4 regions of the uncultured Exiguobacterium sp. genome follow, and region 3 is predicted to be linked to each of the others. Evidence: riboswitches for the same ligand, from Rfam matches in the RefSeq annotation. Region 3 holds a riboswitch; each other region holds the start of a gene.

Region 1 (4,793 bases), on a different contig from region 3:
TAATGCAATGCAGGTGAGCGTGCCCTGCACCAATCAAGAGGATTCGTTTCATGTCGTTCTCCTTCAATTTGTCTTGCTAGAATGTACCCGGATACGGGTGGCGGTAATCATAGCCAAAAGACAAGACTGATGAACAGGAGGATGACCACGAGGTAGATAATATCCTGGCGCTGAACGACTGGCACTTCATAATATGTCCGCTCTGCTGAAAAATGACGGGCTTCGAAAGCGATTGCCATCCGTTCTGCCCGCTGGATCGATCGCGAGAAGAGCGGTAAGCCGATTGATAGGAACGCATCACCAGGAAAGCGACTGTGCACGTTTCGAATCATTCGGACTTGCCGCAAGACGCGGACTTCTTCGACCAGTTGTGGCAAAAAACGGATCCCGGCAAGAAATCCGTACGCGAAGCGAGGCGATACCTTTGCCTGGTGAATCAAGCTCATCACGAACCGGGTCGAATCGGTCGTCGTGACGAAAGCGAAACTTAAGCAGACGAACGTCGCCATCCGTAAGGCAAGTAACCAGCCGTGCACGACACTTTCCGACGTGACATGAAACCAACCGAACGACCAGAGCGTGTTCGTACCTTTGCCGAAGGCTGCCATCATCCAGAACGTCAATAAGAATAATAGACTGTAAGGTGCGAGCCGTTTCAAGAAATCGACGGGACCCCATCCGGAGAGGAGTAGCAAGGCGATAGCAAAACTCAGGAACACCAACGTCTTGATCCAGTCATTCGTTGCAATCAAGGCAAACATGATCAAAAACAATCCGCTCCCCTTGATGACAGGATTGAGTTTAGCGAACGGTGACGCGTTTGTCTGCATTGCGCTTCACCTCCTGGAATTGGTACGAAAGTGGACGTTGCAGCTGACAGCGTTCGAGTAACGGAACGTCAGCGAATAACTCGTTCGGACGCCCGTCAAAAGCAATCCGGCCTTGCTCCATGACGAGGACACGATCCGCGTATCGGGCGACGAGTTCCATATCGTGTGTTGCCATGACGAGCGTCGTTCCGTTTTGTTGTTCCGTCAACAACTGTTCCATGAGCCGCCGTGTCGTCAATCCATCCTGTCCGAACGTCGGTTCATCGAGCAACAACAAATCCTTCGTCTGCCCGAGCATCGTCGCAACGCTGAGTCGTCGTTGTTGCCCTGTACTAAGCGCAAGCGGTGACTGCTGTTTGACGGATGCGAGTTCCAGTTGTTCGAGTAAAGTTGTGCGCTCGTCACTCGTCGCTGCCCGGTGACTCCAGTCGATTTCTGCTTCGACCGTCAGTTTGAGAAACTGCAGATCCGGTTGTTGGAAGACATAGCCGACGTGCTCATAAAAGCGTCGCCGGGAGTAACGCTGAGCCGGACGTTCCTGGAACCGATATGTTCCTTGATGCGAGAGCAACCGACCGAGTGTTGCAAGCAACGTACTTTTCCCGGAGCCGTTTGCCCCGAGCAACATCACCCATTCTCCCGTCATTAGGGAAAATGTCGCATCGGTCAGCGGGTAAGGTGCTTTCGTCGATAATGCAGCGACGTGTAACAAGGCAGTGCCTGCTGTAGCGACTGAGGGAAGCACGTGAAGTCGCGCCGCTTGTGGTCCATCTATGGGTAACGTCTCTAACGTATACGGATACAAAGAGGGAACAGCGACCCCTTTCGCTTGAAGCTCCGTATACGCCTGCGGAAACAAATCCTGTGGATGTGCCGTTGCAGTCACCGATCCGTCCTCAAGTAAGACGATCTGATTGACATATGGCAAACAGACATCGAGTTGGTGTTCAATCAAGACGATCGTTAAATCGTGTTCTTTCTGAATCCGAAAGATCAACGCCATCAGCTCGTGTTGCCCGATCGGGTCAATCTGAGCCGTTGGTTCATCGAGTAATAAGATCGTCGGATCAAGTGCCAGGACCGCAGCGAGCGCGAGGCGTTGTTTCATCCCCCCGGATAGACTCGCGATTGGTGTCGAGAAGGGGAGAGGGAGACCAACAAGTGCGAGTAAGCGTTCAATGCGTTCCTCCATCTCTTCGCGTGAAATCGACCGGTTTTCTAAACTAAAAGCGATTTCGCGTCCAATCGTTTCCATGCAGAACTGTTCTTCTGGGTTTTGGAATAAGATTCCGACCGAACCGGACCGGGTAACGGTTCCCGTCTGTTCGACTTCAATCGTCTCTGGTGTCAGTCCGGCTAGGGCATGAAGCAGTGTCGTCTTGCCACTCCCGCTTCGTCCAAGCAGAAGGGTCGTCCCGTGCTCGATCGTTAGCGATACATGATCGAGCACCGACTTCATTTGACCCGGATAGCGGATGCTGAGATCGTCGACAGTAATCATGCGACTTCCCGTTTCGCACGTCCTGCCGCAAATCCGTTCAAGACACCGGTCGCTACAAGGCGACGGACAAGAACCGCTGCGAGCAAGCCGCCGAGTAATGCACCACTGATCAATTGTAAGCCAGTTGTCGCAAGCAACGTCGTCGTCGTGTAGTAACCGAATCCGTTCGCGATCAGACTATAGACGATGCTACCAATCGCGGCTCCAACACCCGATAACATCAATGTCGATGTGTCATAACGGCGATAACGCGTCATCGCAAAGACGAGTTCCGCACCAAGTCCTTGGCAGACCCCGATCAGTAGAGCCGATAAACCAAAATGACTACCCGTGAACAGTTCGACAGCTGCCGCGACGATTTCCGCGATGAGGGCGGCACCTGGTTTTTGAATGATTGCTGCGACAAGCGGGCTCGCGATGATCCAGATCCCAAACATCCAGTTGGCACCGACTGGTCCGAAGATCGCAGACATCGGTAACCAGAGTGTTGACCAACCGAGATAGATGACGCCGCAAGCGACGGCGAGCATCATCATGACCATGATTTCTTTCATTTTCCAGTGTTGCATCGTGTTCGTCCTCCTTTAAGTGGGGGAGACACCAAAAAGACCGCCCTCCGAAAAAAAGAGAGCGGTCCTCAGAAAAACTGCGCGCAGCAGGAGTCATTGGATGTGATCGCTCCACTTTCCTACGCTAGTATGAACTAGATCAGGTTCGAAGGGTCCGAAGTAAATCGTCTCAGCCAAATGGGCTCCCCTAGTGGATATGGTAATAGATGATACGCTGTTCACTTTAGGCAATCTTCTGTCTATTGTCAAGACACAATAAAACGATACGCCACGAAGGGCGTATCGTTAAACGACTTATTTATTGTCTTCGTTCTCTTCTTTTGCTTCTTCTGAAGACTCTTCCGTAGCTTCCGCTTCGTTGTCTTCACTAGCTTCAGCTTGTGCCTCAGCTTCCGCTTCTTCGATTTCCTCAAGCTCTTGTTCAAGCGTTGACTCAACGACAGCTGCGACTTGAATGTCGCCTTCAGTGACGATACGGAAATCTTTTTGTTCCGGAAGATCAGCTACAGAAATTGAATCGCCGATTTCGAGGTTTGTGACGTCGACTTCGACGTTCTCTGGTAATTTATCTGGTGTTGCTGCGACTGTTACTTTAAAGAGTGTCTGTGATAGGAATCCACCGACTTTCGCGCCAGCTGCTTCCCCGACGAGTACGACGTCTGCTTCGACTTCTGTCTCTTCATCCATTTTGACGGCGATGAATTCGACGTGGTCGATTGTTGGTGTGAAGACATCCATATCACGACGGTTAATGAGAACGTTAACGTTCTTACCATCTAATTTTAGTGAAATCAAGACGTTTTCACCGTTTTCACGGATGATCTTGATGAGTTCTTTTTCTTCGAATGCGATTGGCGTACTTTCCACTTTGTAACCATACACGACACCAAGAGCTTTTCCTTCATGACGTAATTGTTTACGGAGTGAGCGTGGACGTACCTCGCGTTTTTCGACTGTTAATTTAACTGACATGTTCATTTCCCCCTTGAATTTGGTATAGCCCTCAAAAGGTAATGAATGTAGGAGCAGGACAAGTCCTGAACAATTTAAATATGCTAAGACAATCGGTTTCAGACTCATTTGAATCTGACGCTTTCGTGACTTTGCATTTCTCTCCCAGGTCATTACGCTGATATTGAGAAACATGTGTGAGTAAGTCACCGTTTGATGCGGTGCTAGTGAGTTTATACCCCTATGTTTTAAATCCTTAAACCTCTTTTTTTATTTTTTTAAAGTCGAAAGACCTCCAAACCGCTTGAAATCAAGGGTTGAGAGGTCTTTCATTTTTTTCTTTTTTTATGATAATGCGTTGGTTTTCACGGACCAGCGCGCGGACAAGACGTTCGATGTGCCGCATCGTCGTCTGTCCCATCGTCGAAATTTGAAGCCATTGATTACGGACGAGATAGTCGCTTTCATATTGAACATGATAGCCCTGGATCCGGAGAGCGTCTCCTAAAGCGGTTGCCGACGGATGGACGATAGTCAGGATTCCCGGCGCCTGTGCTTCTTGCGTTGCAAGAAGGTTAAAACCAGTCGCGCGAACGGCTTGTTCGAGATAGGTCATCTTGATGGCTGCTTGATCGAGATCAAGGGCATCGAGCGCTGCCTGACAAGCAAGCAACAAGTTCGATGAGCCGGAAAAGGCGATACCTTCCGCATAGAGTCCGAGATCCAGATAACGTGGAATACGTGGAGAAGGTAGGACGCGATCTACGTGACCGATGAACGCAAGACCCGGTAAACCACCAATTGCTTTTCCGGAGACGATCGTGACGAATCTGCAGCCGGCATACGAGAAACGCCCGGTTCCGACGGCGCTGATCGCATCGACGATGAGTGCGGTTCGTTGTTCTAACAGCGCTTTTACCGCATCGAGATCGTAGAGAACGC
Region 2 (4,793 bases), on a different contig from region 3:
TGATCCGATAAGTAAGGGTAGGACGGTTCGATTCCGCACGACAGACACTCCGTTTGCTTCAGTGACTGAACGTTGATTTGTTGGAACGTATTCGACCAGACATCAAATGCAAGCAAGCGAGTCCGCATGGCGTCCTTCTGTCCGCTCAGCCACTTCAATGCTTCCGCCACCTGCAAGGATGCGACCATCTGTACAGCGGGTCCGATGATCCCTGCTGTATCACACGTCTCCTGATCTCGCGGTAATTGATCGAGCAGACAATGCAGACATGGCGTCTCCCCGGGACGGACGGTAAACGTGATTCCGTAACTGCCGACACAACCACCATAAATCCACGGAATCGAGCGCAATAACGCCATATCGTTCATCAGCAAACGAATATCGAAATTGTCTGTCGCATCGATGATTAAATCGATATCATCGAGAAGCCATGTCAGCGCTGCCCGGTCGACGTCTACTACATGTGCTTCGATCGCCACTGTCGAATTGATCGCTTCAAGCCGTGCTTTTGCGGCAATCGCTTTTGGTACGATGTGACGCGCATCTTCCTCGGTATACAGCTGTTGGCGTTGTAGATTACTCCACTCGACATAATCGCGGTCGACGATTCGGACGACGCCGACACCGGCGCGAACGAGTTGTTCTGCCGACGCCGTTCCGAGCGCCCCCATGCCGATGATCAGTACCTTTGCTGCAGCTAAGCGTGCTTGTCCCGCTTCCCCGATCGGTTGAAATCGAGTTTGCCGTGAGTAACGGTTCATCGAATCAATCCACTTGTCGGACTACTCGCGACCGCATACTGTTTCTTCTCAATTCGTCCCGCTTCGTAACCAAGGCGCCCTGCTTCGACAGCTAGTCGCATTGCGTGCGCCATCTTGACCGGATCTTTCGCATGGGCGACAGCGGAGTTCAATAAGACGCCGTCCGCACCGAGTTCCATCGCATAGGCGACATCGGTCGGTGAACCGATTCCGGCGTCGACGATGACCGGCACCGTCGTCTGCTCGATGATGAATTGCAAATGGAGCGGATTGAGGATCCCTTGCCCGGAGCCGATTGGTGACGCCGCCGGCATGATGGCGTGACAACCAAGTTCTTCGAGTCGTCGTGCAAGGACGACGTCGTCCGACGTATACGGTAAGACGATGAAGCCTTCTTTAAGTAATTCTTCAGAAGCCCGTAACGTCTCGATCGGGTCAGGTAATAACGTCTTGTCGCAACCGATCACTTCGACCTTAACCATGTCGCACATACCGGATGCCCGCGCAAGCTTCGCCAACCGAACGGCTTCTTCTGCTGTCTTCGCACCAGCCGTGTTCGGTAGTAGATCGTACTTCGTTAAATCAAGCGACTCCAAAAAATTCGCTTGTTGTTTATCAAAAATATCAAGCCGGCGAACGGCAAACGTCAAGATTTGTGAGGCGGACGCATCGATTGCTTCCTGCTGTACTGTAGCATCCGTATATTTCCCCGTTCCGAGTAATAACCGTGATTCAAATGTCTTTTCTCCAATTTTCAGCATGTTTATCCTCCTCCTACGAAATGAACGATTTCAAATGTGTCATTGTCTCGAACGACCGTCTGACCATATGCCGTACGATCGATGATTTGTCGATTCTGTTCGACGATGACGAGCTTTTCCCCTAAGCCGAGTTGCGTGAGCATGTCCTCGATCGTCTCAATCTGTTCGATCGTGTGGTCATTGCCGTTAATCGTAATGTTCATCGGACTTCCTCCTTCTGAATCAACCGTAATGTATTTGCCAAGACTTCCGCCGTCGCCGGTGCGAGTAAGATGCCATGCCGATGATGCCCCGTCGCTAGGAAGATCCGACGGGATGAATCGGCGACTCCGATATATGGCAAGCCGGACGCCGTTTGTGGTCGTACACCGGACCAAATTTCTTCGACGACCGCGTCACGAATCGGTGGATACAGTCGTTCTGCTGCTTGAAGCAGTGACGTGATCCCAGCGACACTGACACCGACCGTTTCATCGTACGGCAGTTCGGTCGCACCAATCAAAATTCGTCCGTCTGCTTTTGGCACAAGGTAGACAGCGTCGTCAAACAGAATCGAGCGTAACGGCTGACCCGCGAGACGGACGGCGAGACATTCCCCTTTGCCCCCATATGTCGCGATCGAAATACCAGCTGTATCGAGCAAGGCTTGCGACCCGCGTCCGGCAGCGATCGTCACCGTTCGCCCGGTCCACGTTCTCGCATTCGACTCGACCTTGATGAAGTCGTCACTCTCCTCAATACACGTGACGTCCACTTGTTCTTCAATCAATACGCCGCGCTTTCGTAAGGCATATATCAAGGCAGTCGTCAGTTGTCGTGGATCGATTTGACCGACAGACGAAAATAAATGCTCGCGTCCCTCACGCTTCAACAAAAACGGTTGTTCCCGGTACCCACAATCGATACCCGTCTCTCGCTCAAGACGACGTGCAAGCAACGGATACAGACGACGACTACGTGCGGCAAGTGTATGCAATTCTGCTCTCAGCTCAATGTCCGTCGCAAGCATCCCGGCAGCTGCGCGGCTTGTCCCTTGTCCGCATGTTCCACGTTCTAAGACGACGACGGATTCGTTCTGACAGGCAAGACTGTAAGCAAGCGTCAAACCGATGACTCCCCCACCGATGATGATGTGATCCGTCATACGCGAACCCCCTGGTAACGCCTGATGGCGGCGAGTGGATCCGCTTGACCGAGAATACCCGATAAGACAGCGATTCCGGTTGCACCGGTCGCTGCGATTTCAGGCATGCGTTCTGGGGTGATCCCGCCGATCGCGATGACCGGTTTCGTCGTGAAGCTGACGACTTGCTTCAAGGCGTCGATTCCCCGTGGCGGCACATTCGGCTTCGACGCTGTCGAATAAATATGACCGTACAGCAGTCGGTCGGCTCCTTCCGCTTCTGCTGCCAGTGCCTCTGCTAATGAATGGACCGATTTCCCAATGACGAGATTCGGAAAATGACGTCGGACATCACGGACACGCAAGGACCGGCGCGTCAACTGCACACCGATGCCGGCGACATGGGCGACATCGACACGGTCATGAACCGTTAACTGCTCAGGCGAATAACCATGCGCAAGGAGCGCGTCGATTAGATCAAGCAATTCTGCTGCCGATAAGTTCGGTTCACGTAGATGCAGCTGATCCGTATAAGGTTGAAGGGATTGAAAGGTCTTTATTTCGTCAAGCGGATGGATGGATCCCGTCGAAATCAGATGTAAACGCATCATGCTCTTCCTTTCCATACGAAAAAGGACCACTCCCGATGTTGAAGGGAGTGGTCCGAAAATGCGCTGAAGCGCTAAGGATATCTAAGGTTTCGAGCCACTTCCCTCCGCTAGTACGAACTAGATCAGGTTCAAAGGGTCCGGATACTTCCGTCTCAGTCTGCTGGGAGACTCCCCTAGTGTCTTTTCGTGTTTAATTGGCTTGCCCCATTAGTCTAGCATGAGTCGCTTTGCTTCGCTAGTCCTAGTTGAGCGCTCTCACTTGCTGAATCAACTCCGATTTCGTTGGTCGCTGTTGCTCTTGACTGTCGGCATACGTCTGCTTCAGCTTCAGGATTCGCATCACTTTAGCATCGAGCATCGCAGGCGTCAGCGTTTTGTCTTTGACAGCTTGCATTACTTCAGCATGAACTTTTGCGTATGCACCTGCCTCTGAAAACATTGCCATATCAGCTCCGTTGACGAGCGACTGACGTGCCGCTTCCGCGAGACCATATTGTTTCGTGATCGCTCCCATGACGAGATCATCCGTGATGATGACACCGTTGAATCCGAGTTGCTGACGCAAGAGGTCAGTCAAGATCGGCTTCGAGAGCGAGGACGGATGCTGATTGTCATACGCGGGATAGAGAATATGGGCGACCATCACCATCTCAGCGCCTGCTTGAATCGCTTCTTGGAACGGTAACAGTTCCGTCCGCTTCAATTCTTCCTTTGATGCCGTCACTTTCGGTAGCCCGACATGGGAATCGACACTCGTATTGCCGTGACCCGGAAAATGTTTGACGACCGGAATCGTTCCCGTCTCCTGCATCCCGTGCATCAGGGCCGTACCAAGCGTCGCGACGATCTTCGGATCAGCACTGAACGCACGGTCGCCGATGATCGGGTTGTTCGGATTACTGTTGACGTCGAGGACCGGTGCGAAGTCCATGTTGAAGCCATAAAAACGTGACAAATGTCCGAGAGTACGTCCGACATCTTCCATTTTCGCATCATCTGCTCCTTGCGCCATCCGTTGATTCGTTGGTAGACGTAATCGTTGATCCGGTACCCGGCTGACGCGTCCACCTTCTTCGTCAATGCCGACGAACGCATACGGTTTTTGATTCGTCTCTTGAATCGCACGCGTGAACGTTAACAGTTGTTCTTCCGACGTGATGTTTCCACCGAGTAGTAAGACCCCACCAATCGCATGCGTCTGCAACAGTTTTCGGTCAGCTGCTGAGAGTTCCGTGCCGGCGACTCCGATATAGAGCAGTTGATCGACCTTCTCGGACGCCGACATCGTTGCCAATTGCTGCTTTAGTTTTGCTTGTTGTCGTTCTTCTTTCGTCGGCTCAGGCTTCGGTTTCTTTTCTTCTGTCGGTTGCTTCGTTTCTGGTTGTGATGGTTTCGTTGGTTCCGTCGTCTCCTGCGCACACCCTGCAAGCAACAGACAACCGATCAGTACGACTTTTTTCACAAAGGATCCTCGCTCCGGACACCATTGATCGAATAGTAGACGGAAATCTCAGCGTTCAGGGATTGCGAGACCGAA
Region 3 (4,793 bases):
TCTTCAGGTGGTTTGTTCATTCATCCTACCGTTGGGGCTGTCACACAAGGATATGGCTCAGCAGGTGGAGAAAACGGTTATACGTTCCATAACGGGATCGACTTCGGCGGTCCGGTTGGGACTCCAATTGTTGCAGCTGCCACAGGAACAGTTATTACAGCATCAAGTAGTGGTCCTTACGGAAATCACATCATGATTGCGCATCAATTAAATGGTAAGACATATACGACACTTTATGCACACATGAGCGCGCTCAATGCTCACGCGGGACAGCGTGTCAGCCAAGGTCAACAAATCGGTCTACGTGGAAGTACAGGAAATTCGACGGGTCCACACTTACACTTTGAAATTCACGTCGGTGGATATAGCTACAGTGCAACTGGTCCGGCTAACTCAGTAAACCCAATGACTATGTTTTAAATAGTGAAGAATCGTTGCTCGTGCAACGATTCTTTTTTTATATTTGATAAGAAAAATATATATTACAAAAAAACGTTTTCACTTGAAATGTAAATGAAATTTTTTTGAAACGATTAGGGTGCTATAATCTATTTCAGATATGAGAGAAACTTGAATACTATAATAAAAAAATGAAAATACATAAGTGAGGAAAACGATATATGCTAAAAAAACTAATTTCTACCATTGTTTTAGGAGCATTACTGATAACAGGAACACAACCAATTGCGGCAGCGACGATCAAAGAAAAAAAGGCTGAAAATGCTGCAGAACAACGTAAATTAGAAAAAGCAATTAAAAAACAAGAGTCGAAAATTTCGAAAGAACAACGTCAGATCAACCGAATTGATGCAGCAATCAACGAAAAGATTTTTCAGGTTTCTGAAAAAAATAAACAAATTGAGAAGTTGAATTTGCGAATCGATGAATTAAAAGCAGACATCGTTCGCTATGAAGAGATGTTGAAAAAACAAGAAGAACTATTAGGCGATCGTCTACGTGTCTTCCAAGAAAACGACGGGAATTCAATCAAATGGGAAGAAGTCATTTTTGGATCTAAAGATTTAGGTGATTTATTTAGTCGTGTCATGGCAGGGAAAAAAATCGCGGAGCAAGATGATAAAATGATCTCAGATTACATCGCGACACAACAAAAACTAGCAGAAGCAAAGCAAGCGCTCGTTGAAAAAAAGACGGAGCAGGTCGAAGAGAAGAAAACATTAATTGAACAGAAAAAAGCGTTGAAAGAACAGATGAAAAAACGGAGTGCTACACTTAAAAAATTACGAAAAGGCAAGACGAAGTTCACGACAGAACTATTGGATGCAAAAGAACTTCAAGCGACGCTAGAAGCTCAAGAACGTGCGATTGCTGCAGCAAAAGCGGCAGCTAAAGCAGCGGCTGAAAAAGCAGCAGCTGAGAAAGCGGCAGCTGAAAAAGCAGCTCAAGCAGCCAAACAAGCAAATAAGAATACAAAATCAACAGGTTCAAGTTCAACACCAATCAGTTCGGGAGGTGGTCAATTCGTTCGACCATCTTCAGGATCTGTATCACAAGGATTTGGCCCAGCTAGCGGAGCAAACGGCTATACATTCCACAATGGTGTTGATTTCAAGGGTGCGGTCGGATCGCCGATCGTTGCAGCAGCAGCCGGAACTGTCATTACAGCATCGGGTGGTGGACCTTACGGAAACCACGTTATGATTTCGCATTTCTTGGATGGAAAAGTCTATACGACGGTTTATGCTCATATGAGCTCATTATCTGTTCATGCAGGACAAACGGTCTCTCAAGGTCAGCAAGTCGGAACACTGGGTAGTACAGGAAATTCAACAGGACCACACTTGCATTTCGAACTACATGTCGGAGGCTATCAATATAGTGCTTCTTCTCCTCTGAATGCAGTGAATCCATTGGCATATCTGTAATCAAAAAACGAGCTTCGGCTCGTTTTTTTTTCTTCTCTATGCTACAGTTAAGGCGAAACGAATACTTGAGCAACTAGGGGAGCTGGAGGAATCCGGCTGAGAGGAAAACCAGTCTGTTTTCGACCCTATTACCTGAACTGGATAATACCAGCGTAGGAAAGTTGAGCCGAACGGATACCGGAATGCGTGTATAACGCTTTCGTATAGCGTCGACTGCTTTTTTACAGCGGTCGACGCTTTTTTGTCGGTCACGACTCCCTGCCATTGCTCGATGGGAAGGTGAAAAGAACATGAAACACGTACTGACGATTGCGGGATCCGACTCCGGTGGTGGAGCTGGGATTCAAGCGGATTTAAAAACATTTTCGGCTTTAGGCGTTTATGGAATGAGCGTCCTGACAGCCGTCACGGCGCAAAATACGCTGGGTGTTCAAGCGGTGGAAGAGTTATCCCCAGAAATCGTAGATGCCCAGTTAATGTCGATTTTTTCAGATATTCGTGTCGATGCAATCAAAATAGGAATGGTCTCGAATGCGCAGACGATTCGTGTCATTGCTACACATCTCCGTAAACAGACAGTTCCGGTCATATTAGATCCCGTCATGGTCGCTAAAGGCGGTCATGCCCTATTGCGAACGGAAGCTGAACAAGCATTGATTTCAGAACTTCTACCGCTCGCGACACTCGTCACGCCGAATTTACCGGAAGCGGAGCGTTTAACAGGACGATCGGTCACCAATCTAGAGGAAATGCGATTGGCGATGCATCAATTGGCTACACAGACAGGGGCAGTATTACTAAAAGGCGGACATCTCTCAGGAGCTGCGACGGATTTGTTGTTTGATGGGGAAGTGGAACACCGCTTCACATCGGAACGATTAGACAACCATCATACTCATGGAACTGGTTGTACCTTATCTGCGGCGATTGCTTCGCGGATGGCGCTTGGAGAAGATTTAACAAATAGTGTACGACAGGCAAAGAGCTATGTCACAGAGGCAATTCGTCATGGATTTGCCCTCGGACAAGGTATTGGACCGACACATCATTTTCATTCACTTTGGAGGGATTCACATGTTTACGACCATTCTTGAACACAAACCACTCATTCACCATTTGACGAATACAGTCACGATTAATGATTGCGCGAATGTCACACTCGCTGTTGGCGCATCACCCGTCATGGCGGAAGATATTCGTGAAGTGGAAGAGATGGTTCGTCTCGCACAAGCTCTTGTCTTGAACATCGGTACGATCGATGCAGACATGCAGGCAGCTCAACGACTTGCGGCACGCGAAGCGGGTCGCTTGAATATTCCGATCGTTCTTGACCCTGTTGGAGCGGGAGCAACATCATTGCGTACATCCTTTTCAAAAGAATTGAGTGAACTCGGATGTACGGTCATTAAAGGAAACGCTTCAGAAATCAAGACATTGCTTGGGGAGAATGGACGAACAAAAGGAGTCGATGCTGCAGGAGATGCAATCATGGATCGAGAGACCATTCGTGCATTCGCTCGCAAAAAAAAGTCCGTTATTGTCGTCACAGGTCCAATCGACTACATCACGGATGGGATGCGCGAAGTGGAACTCCATGTAGGAACGCCGCGTCTCGGAGACGTCACAGGTACGGGTTGCATGACGGCCTCTTTGATTGCGAGTTTTCTCGGTGCCGGATATTCTGCGTTTGAGGCGGCAGTCCACGGAACATTCATCATGGGCAGAGCGGGAGAACAGGCAGCATCAGAAAATGGTCTAGGTGATTTCAAACGAGAGTTGTTCAATGCGATCAGCCTGATGACAGAGCAAGACCTGACGGAGGCGAAAGCACATGTCAATTGATTATTCCATTTATGCAGTGACGGATCGTCGTTACCATCCGGGAGTTGCGATAGAAACGGTCGTTGAAGAAGCCATTTTAGGTGGTGCGACGGTTATTCAGCTACGGGAAAAAACCGCACAAGGAAAGGAATTCTTCGATCAAGCAATTCGATTGAGAACGATTACGGATCGCTACGACATCCCTTTAATCATCAATGACCGGATCGATATCGCTTTACTCGTGGGAGCTGGTTTGCATATTGGACAAGAAGACATTCCCCTAACCGCAGCGCGACGCCTCTTACCGGATGCTGTGATCGGCGTATCAGTAGCCACTGTTGCACAAGCGATTGAAGCAGAACAAGACGGAGCCTCCTATTTAGGCGTGGGTTCTTTATTTGCGACATCATCGAAAGCAGATGCTGACTCGATGTCACACGCGATGCTTCAATCGATTCGCGAAGCTGTTCGTTTACCGTTGATCGGTATTGGAGGAATTACAGCAACGAATGTCTCTTCTCTGCCCATCCCACTTGAAGGGTATGCTGTCATTTCGGATATTTTTGCTAAAGAAGATCGACAACTCGCTGCAGAGCGAATGACAGAAGCCGTGCGAGAGTGGCATCAATCTCTTCAGAACAGGGTATAATTCGTTCAGAGGTGATTGTATTGAAATGGCAGAAGATCCGTTTTCGGGGCTACTGGATCCGGTATCGATTGGAACCACAAATCATTCGGGTTGATAATCAGGGAATCTACCATTTAGGTAAAGTTTTATTTCCGCGTCCTAATCGTATATCTTATGAAATGGCTCTTTTGTTGAAAGAGAAGTACGAGCGACGCTATAAGCGTCCACTGTATATCAAGACGAGTTCGATCGCTACAGAAATCTGGGGACATACTCATTTAGATATTTACTATCGGTTACTTCTTCGTCTCCCGATTCCTGCTCGATTACGCAAGCGGTATAGGAATCGATTAGAAAGTACGAAGATTATCGATATTGGTGTACGTGCAGTCGACCAAAATCGAATCGTCTGGGATATCGGTGATTATATCGGAGGATGGTTCGTATTTTGGCTCATT
Region 4 (4,793 bases), on a different contig from region 3:
GTTCGAACGCATTCGTCGCTTCTGCATATCGTGCGAGTAACGCATCAAGATTCTCTGGTGCTGTCGCCATCATTTGCTCCAACTGTTGCATCCGAGAACGGATCGCGAGGATGTCTTCAAACGCTGTCCAAAGGACGTCGAGTCCGGTCATCGTCTCACTATATACAGGAAGTTGTTCCAAATAGCCGATCGTCAAACCGCTCTTTTGATAGATGACACCACCGTCCGGTTGCTCAAGGCGAGCAAGCAAGCGGAGTAATGTCGTCTTGCCACTCCCGTTTCGTCCAATCAGACCGACACGGTCGTGTTCGTTTAAGAAGAGGGAAACATCCGTTAAGATCGTTTCGCCTCCGAATTGTTTGGTTAGGTGTTGAATGTCGCAAATCATCATAATCAATTGATCCTTTCGCGCGCATCAAAAAAAGGAGAGCGCAAATAGCACTCTCCATCACGTGTGAAAGATGCGCTTTGCTGTATTTTTCAATCATGAAGTTCTAAAAAAGGGCAGACGAGTGCCTTAGAACGCCATTCCATGAAAAATCGCGCGCAACAGATACAATTGTTCCATCAACCAGTGTTTGCACGCGGCAAAGTCCATCTTTTCACACCACCTTTCGTTTCAGATACATTTAGTTTACTATTTTTTTGTCAGTTACGGAAGTCTGAATTATTTGAACACACCCGCGATTGAACTGAAGAAGTCACTAAGTCCATCGAATAGTTTAGCAAAAAACCCTTTCGTTTCTTCTGAAGTTGCGAAGGCATGGATATCTTGTCCCGCATTTTTGAGTCCACTTTCGATTTGTCCCCAGTTGATGTTCGCTTGCTCCATTTGATTGAATAGATTCGTCAACCGGTCCATTTGTGCGTCAGACAACTGGATATTGTTATTTTGAATGACTTGGACGATCAGGTTTTCGATCTCGACTTTGGTTTCCGGTTTTTGATTGGCGATCTCAGCCTTGATCTCATTCATCAAGTCAGCGACCTTATCCGTGCCGACCGTTTTCCCGACGTCTGATGTGACTGATAATTCTTGCTGTGCTAGATCCTTGCGTTCGTCACTTAACTTAATCCCGGTTTCAGCAGAAGTCTGATCGTACGCTTTCATGATTCCTGTCAGAGCTGAAGTCCCGGTCACCTTGTAAGGGGAAGTAATCGTGATGTCGGCATCTTTGACACCCGCTGTGACGAGAGCGTTGAGATACATATCCTTCGTCACCCACGTGATGTTCTCCGTCGAGACGGAGAGCCCATCTCCTTTTTCCGTCAGTTCGATTTTAGCCGACGAATACATGTTGCCCCCTTTTTGCGACTGTGGGATGTTTTTCCCGAGATATTTTTCTTCGTCAGCAGAGGTTGCGATGATTGGCGTGATGCCTTCCGGTGCATTGAGACGGGAAAGCACCCATGCTTTATCCTTTGCGCCGAGCGACTCACCGAGTGTGACGATCGTCTTATCAACGACTTGTTCGGCAGATGCGGCTGTCGGAAGTAATAGAGCAGAAGCGATAACGGCTGACGCCATGATTTTTGTTGGTGTATGCATAATGAAATCCTCCAATTGTAAGTAACAGAATGAATTATAGTATCAGGTACTAAATTTAGTGTACGGGAACGATGTCTGTTCGGAATCGGTCTGCAGATGGAGACGGTATCCGTCTTCTGACACTCCATAGTATAGCGAAAAGAGGACAACTTGACTTCCGTTTTCAGCATGCTATAGTGGATGGGAATCGAATAATGACCACTAGGGGAGTCAGTAGGCTGACTGAGACGAACGAAGACGTTCGGACCCTTTGAACCTGATTAAGTTCGTACTTACGGAGGGAAGTGGCGTCAAGTCTTGTTCTTCTTGCGCCATGCCCGTGTGTTTCGGGGTGGTGTTTTTTCGTTTCATACTAAACGAGGAGGATGAGATCATGACATTCACACAAGAAATCAAACAAGCGGCACAAGCGTATTGGGACAGTAGTTTTACGCACCCATTCGTTCAAGGAATCGGAGAGGGGACGTTACCACTCTCGAAATTTCGGCATTACGTCATGCAGGATGCCTATTACTTAAAACACTTTGCGAAGATTCAAGCGAAGGCAGCGTCAAAAGCAGACGACTTCGCGACGATCGCGACACTTGCCGAGCATGCGACTTCGACTTACGAGGCAGAGTTGAGCTTACATCAATCATTTTTTGAGCCGCTCGGTATTACGGAAGCAGATCTTGAAGCATTTGAACCGGCACCGACAGCATATGCGTATGTCTCCCACATGCATCATGCGAGTGAAGGAACGCTCGGTGAGACGATTGCTGCCATCTTGCCATGTTACTGGTTGTATTATGAAGTCGGACAGCAATTACTGACGTGTACTCCGGAAGAAAAAATCTATCAGCAATGGATCGACACGTACAGCTCGGAATGGTTTGAAAAGGTCGTCTTTGAACAGATTGCACGGCTTGATGCGCTGGCGGAGCAAGCGAGCCCGACGGAACGCGAGCGGATGAAACGTCATTTCGTGACAAGTTGTTACTATGAGTTACTCTTCTGGCATATGGGGTGGACGGAAGAGACGTTTGCGTCAGTTTACGAAACGATTCCAGCACGAGCGGTATCTTCTTGAATCGCTAGATGGTAGAATTAGGAATACCATTTAGTGAGAGTAGGGATTGGAATGGAAATCATCGTGATTGCACTTGTGATCAGTGCAGCATATGCTGTACAACGAATGCTTGGTAAAGTCAAAGTAAGATTTCTTGGATACATCATTCCGATATTAATCGTGTTATCCGGTATATCCGCTTCGACGCGTAACTTTAAGGTAGCGTATAGCATGGGGAGCTACATTTCTGCTGTTCTTGTCATCGTCGTCTATGCACTACTGACTTATTGGTTATACCGCGTCTACCATCGTGCGAAAGAAGAAGCTGAATATCCGTATCAATCACTAAAAGACCGAGGCATCCTTTAAGGAGCTTCGGTCTTTTGGTGTATCATGACATCATTTTTTCCAGTTTTTAAAGCCGTCACCAAATTCGAGATGCAGTTTGTCGGTAAAGACACCGTTCTGAAAGACCGGCACATCAACCGGTAAAGTGCCTTGCGGTTTGAACGTTCCGAAGATCGCGCGGATACCTGCAGGCAGGTTCGGTCCCGCTGATTTCAGATTGCCTGCTTCGGAGTCTGGACCGTTCGGGTCGCCTTTGAAGCCATAGACGAGGACATGTGCCGGTGCGTCCGGTTGAACAGCGACATCGTATGGGTTACGGAGACTGAGCAGGACGGATGGTGTATCCGTTTGTTTCGCATAGCGGAAGATCGAAGCCGGAATGGCTTGTTCTGGTGCAGTAGGGAGTAGTTTAGCACTCGTGTTGACGTTGGAGCCGACGATGATGTAATCTGCTGCATCGAGTTGCGCCCGTAATGTCGGGTTTTGGTCGAGCGGTAGCGTAGTAGCCGAGTAATTCGCTGTCGTCACGTGCCAGTTCCGGTTCTTCGGTAAGGAAGCGATCGTCTTTTTCATGCTGTCCGTCTGATCCGCCGCCGGAGCGATCACAAGAACGTTGGCATTCTTTTTCGGTTTGAATGGTAACGTCCGCTGATCATTTTTCACGAGTGTGACCGCGGCTTCCGTCATCGCGCGTTCTTTTGCTTTATGCTCGGGACTGCCGACGATTTGGTTCGCTTGCGCGATTTTTTCAGCTAGGGATGTCGAATCAGTCGTACCGTTCCATATTCCGCGTTCTGCCTTCAGCGTCAGAATCCGCTCGACCGATTGATCAATTCGTTTCTCTGAAAGGCGACCATCTTTGACCGCTGCGATCACGTCTTTGAAAATCCGATCAAGCTTTGTGACATCTTGCTCGGAACGGAGGATCGTCGGCATGAGCGCGATGTCGACTCCGGCGTCAAACGTCTTCAAGACGGCTTCTGATTCTGTAAAGTTATCAGCGATCGCCTGCATGTTCAACGCGTCCGTGATGACGATGCCATCGTAGCCGAGCTTTTCGCGCAGTACGCCCGTGATGACGTCATCCGATAACGTCGCAGGTAACGGGAAGGTACCGTTTTTCGACGTGACGACTTCGGGTTCGATTTGCGGCATTCCGATATGTCCCGTCATGACCATATCGATGTCTTCAGCGATGGCTCGCTTGAAGGGGACGAGCTCGACTTGTTCCAGCTCTTGCAAGGAGCGGTCGACGACGGGCAAGCCATAGTGGGAATCGGTCGCTGTATCGCCGTGACCCGGGAAGTGTTTGGCGGTCGCTGCGACGCCTTCATCCTGAATCCCCTTCATCAAAGCAGAACCGAGCGTGCCGACGAGCGCCGGATCACTCGAGAACGAGCGGACACCGATGACGGGATTTCCAGGGTTGCTGTTGACATCAAGATCCGGACCGAAGTTGACATTGATACCAAGTGCATGCAGTTCGGAACCGATGATATGACCGGCATCATTCGCATATGCACTGCTTCGAGTCGCGCCTAAAGCCATATTGCCAGGTAAGTTCGTTCCTGTTCCGAGCCGAGTGACGATGCCACCTTCTTGGTCGATCGTGACGAAAAGCGGAATATCGTTGCTGTCGTCTTGTTTGACGACTTCTTGCATATCATGAACGAGTTTCGTCGTCTGTTCGGTTTCGCTGACGTTCTCAGCAAACAAGATGACGCCACCTAAATCATAGCGGTCGATGATGTTCGCGACTTCTGGAGCAAGCGACGTATGATTGCTACCATTCCACTGCCGGAAATCGGGCATGATCATTTGCCCGATTTTTTGTTCGAGTGTCATCGT

What was found. A riboswitch is a leader RNA that binds a small molecule or an ion and turns the genes downstream of it on or off. The one in region 3 is predicted to bind thiamine pyrophosphate.
Region 1: another riboswitch for thiamine pyrophosphate. It lies ahead of ACHWTJ_RS08210 (ECF transporter S component); the one in region 3 lies ahead of thiD (bifunctional hydroxymethylpyrimidine kinase/phosphomethylpyrimidine kinase).
Region 2: another riboswitch for thiamine pyrophosphate. It lies ahead of ACHWTJ_RS10460 (thiamine phosphate synthase); the one in region 3 lies ahead of thiD (bifunctional hydroxymethylpyrimidine kinase/phosphomethylpyrimidine kinase).
Region 4: another riboswitch for thiamine pyrophosphate. It lies ahead of tenA (thiaminase II); the one in region 3 lies ahead of thiD (bifunctional hydroxymethylpyrimidine kinase/phosphomethylpyrimidine kinase).

The regions. Positions count from the first base shown of each region.
Region 1 is NZ_CAXYJR010000005.1:1,257,888-1,262,680, forward strand. Features, by position in the region: gene ACHWTJ_RS08195 (NAD(P)/FAD-dependent oxidoreductase) at 1-52, opposite strand, end outside; gene ACHWTJ_RS08200 (energy-coupling factor transporter transmembrane protein EcfT) at 108-830, opposite strand; gene ACHWTJ_RS08205 (ABC transporter ATP-binding protein) at 802-2,331, opposite strand; gene ACHWTJ_RS08210 (ECF transporter S component) at 2,328-2,900, opposite strand; TPP riboswitch at 3,000-3,099, opposite strand; gene ACHWTJ_RS08215 (50S ribosomal protein L25/general stress protein Ctc) at 3,195-3,872, opposite strand; gene ACHWTJ_RS08220 (GNAT family N-acetyltransferase) at 4,162-4,793, opposite strand, start outside.
Region 2 is NZ_CAXYJR010000005.1:1,631,784-1,636,576, forward strand. Features, by position in the region: gene ACHWTJ_RS10440 (ThiF family adenylyltransferase) at 1-761, opposite strand, end outside; gene ACHWTJ_RS10445 (thiazole synthase) at 758-1,522, opposite strand; gene thiS (sulfur carrier protein ThiS) at 1,525-1,725, opposite strand; gene ACHWTJ_RS10455 (FAD-dependent oxidoreductase) at 1,722-2,666, opposite strand; gene ACHWTJ_RS10460 (thiamine phosphate synthase) at 2,663-3,256, opposite strand; TPP riboswitch at 3,339-3,441, opposite strand; gene nagZ (beta-N-acetylhexosaminidase) at 3,498-4,718, opposite strand; gene ACHWTJ_RS10470 (OsmC family protein) at 4,715-4,793, opposite strand, start outside.
Region 3 is NZ_CAXYJR010000002.1:101,054-105,846, forward strand. Features, by position in the region: gene ACHWTJ_RS00715 (murein hydrolase activator EnvC family protein) at 1-420, shown strand, start outside; gene ACHWTJ_RS00720 (murein hydrolase activator EnvC) at 621-1,886, shown strand; TPP riboswitch at 1,952-2,062, shown strand; gene thiD (bifunctional hydroxymethylpyrimidine kinase/phosphomethylpyrimidine kinase) at 2,177-2,980, shown strand; gene thiM (hydroxyethylthiazole kinase) at 2,961-3,728, shown strand; gene thiE (thiamine phosphate synthase) at 3,718-4,356, shown strand; gene ACHWTJ_RS00740 (hypothetical protein) at 4,527-4,793, shown strand, end outside.
Region 4 is NZ_CAXYJR010000005.1:1,869,242-1,874,034, reverse strand. Features, by position in the region: gene abc-f (ribosomal protection-like ABC-F family protein) at 1-391, opposite strand, end outside; gene ACHWTJ_RS11660 (DUF1002 domain-containing protein) at 668-1,549, opposite strand; TPP riboswitch at 1,743-1,849, shown strand; gene tenA (thiaminase II) at 1,923-2,618, shown strand; gene ACHWTJ_RS11650 (hypothetical protein) at 2,670-2,966, shown strand; gene ACHWTJ_RS11645 (glycoside hydrolase family 3 protein) at 2,997-4,793, opposite strand, start outside.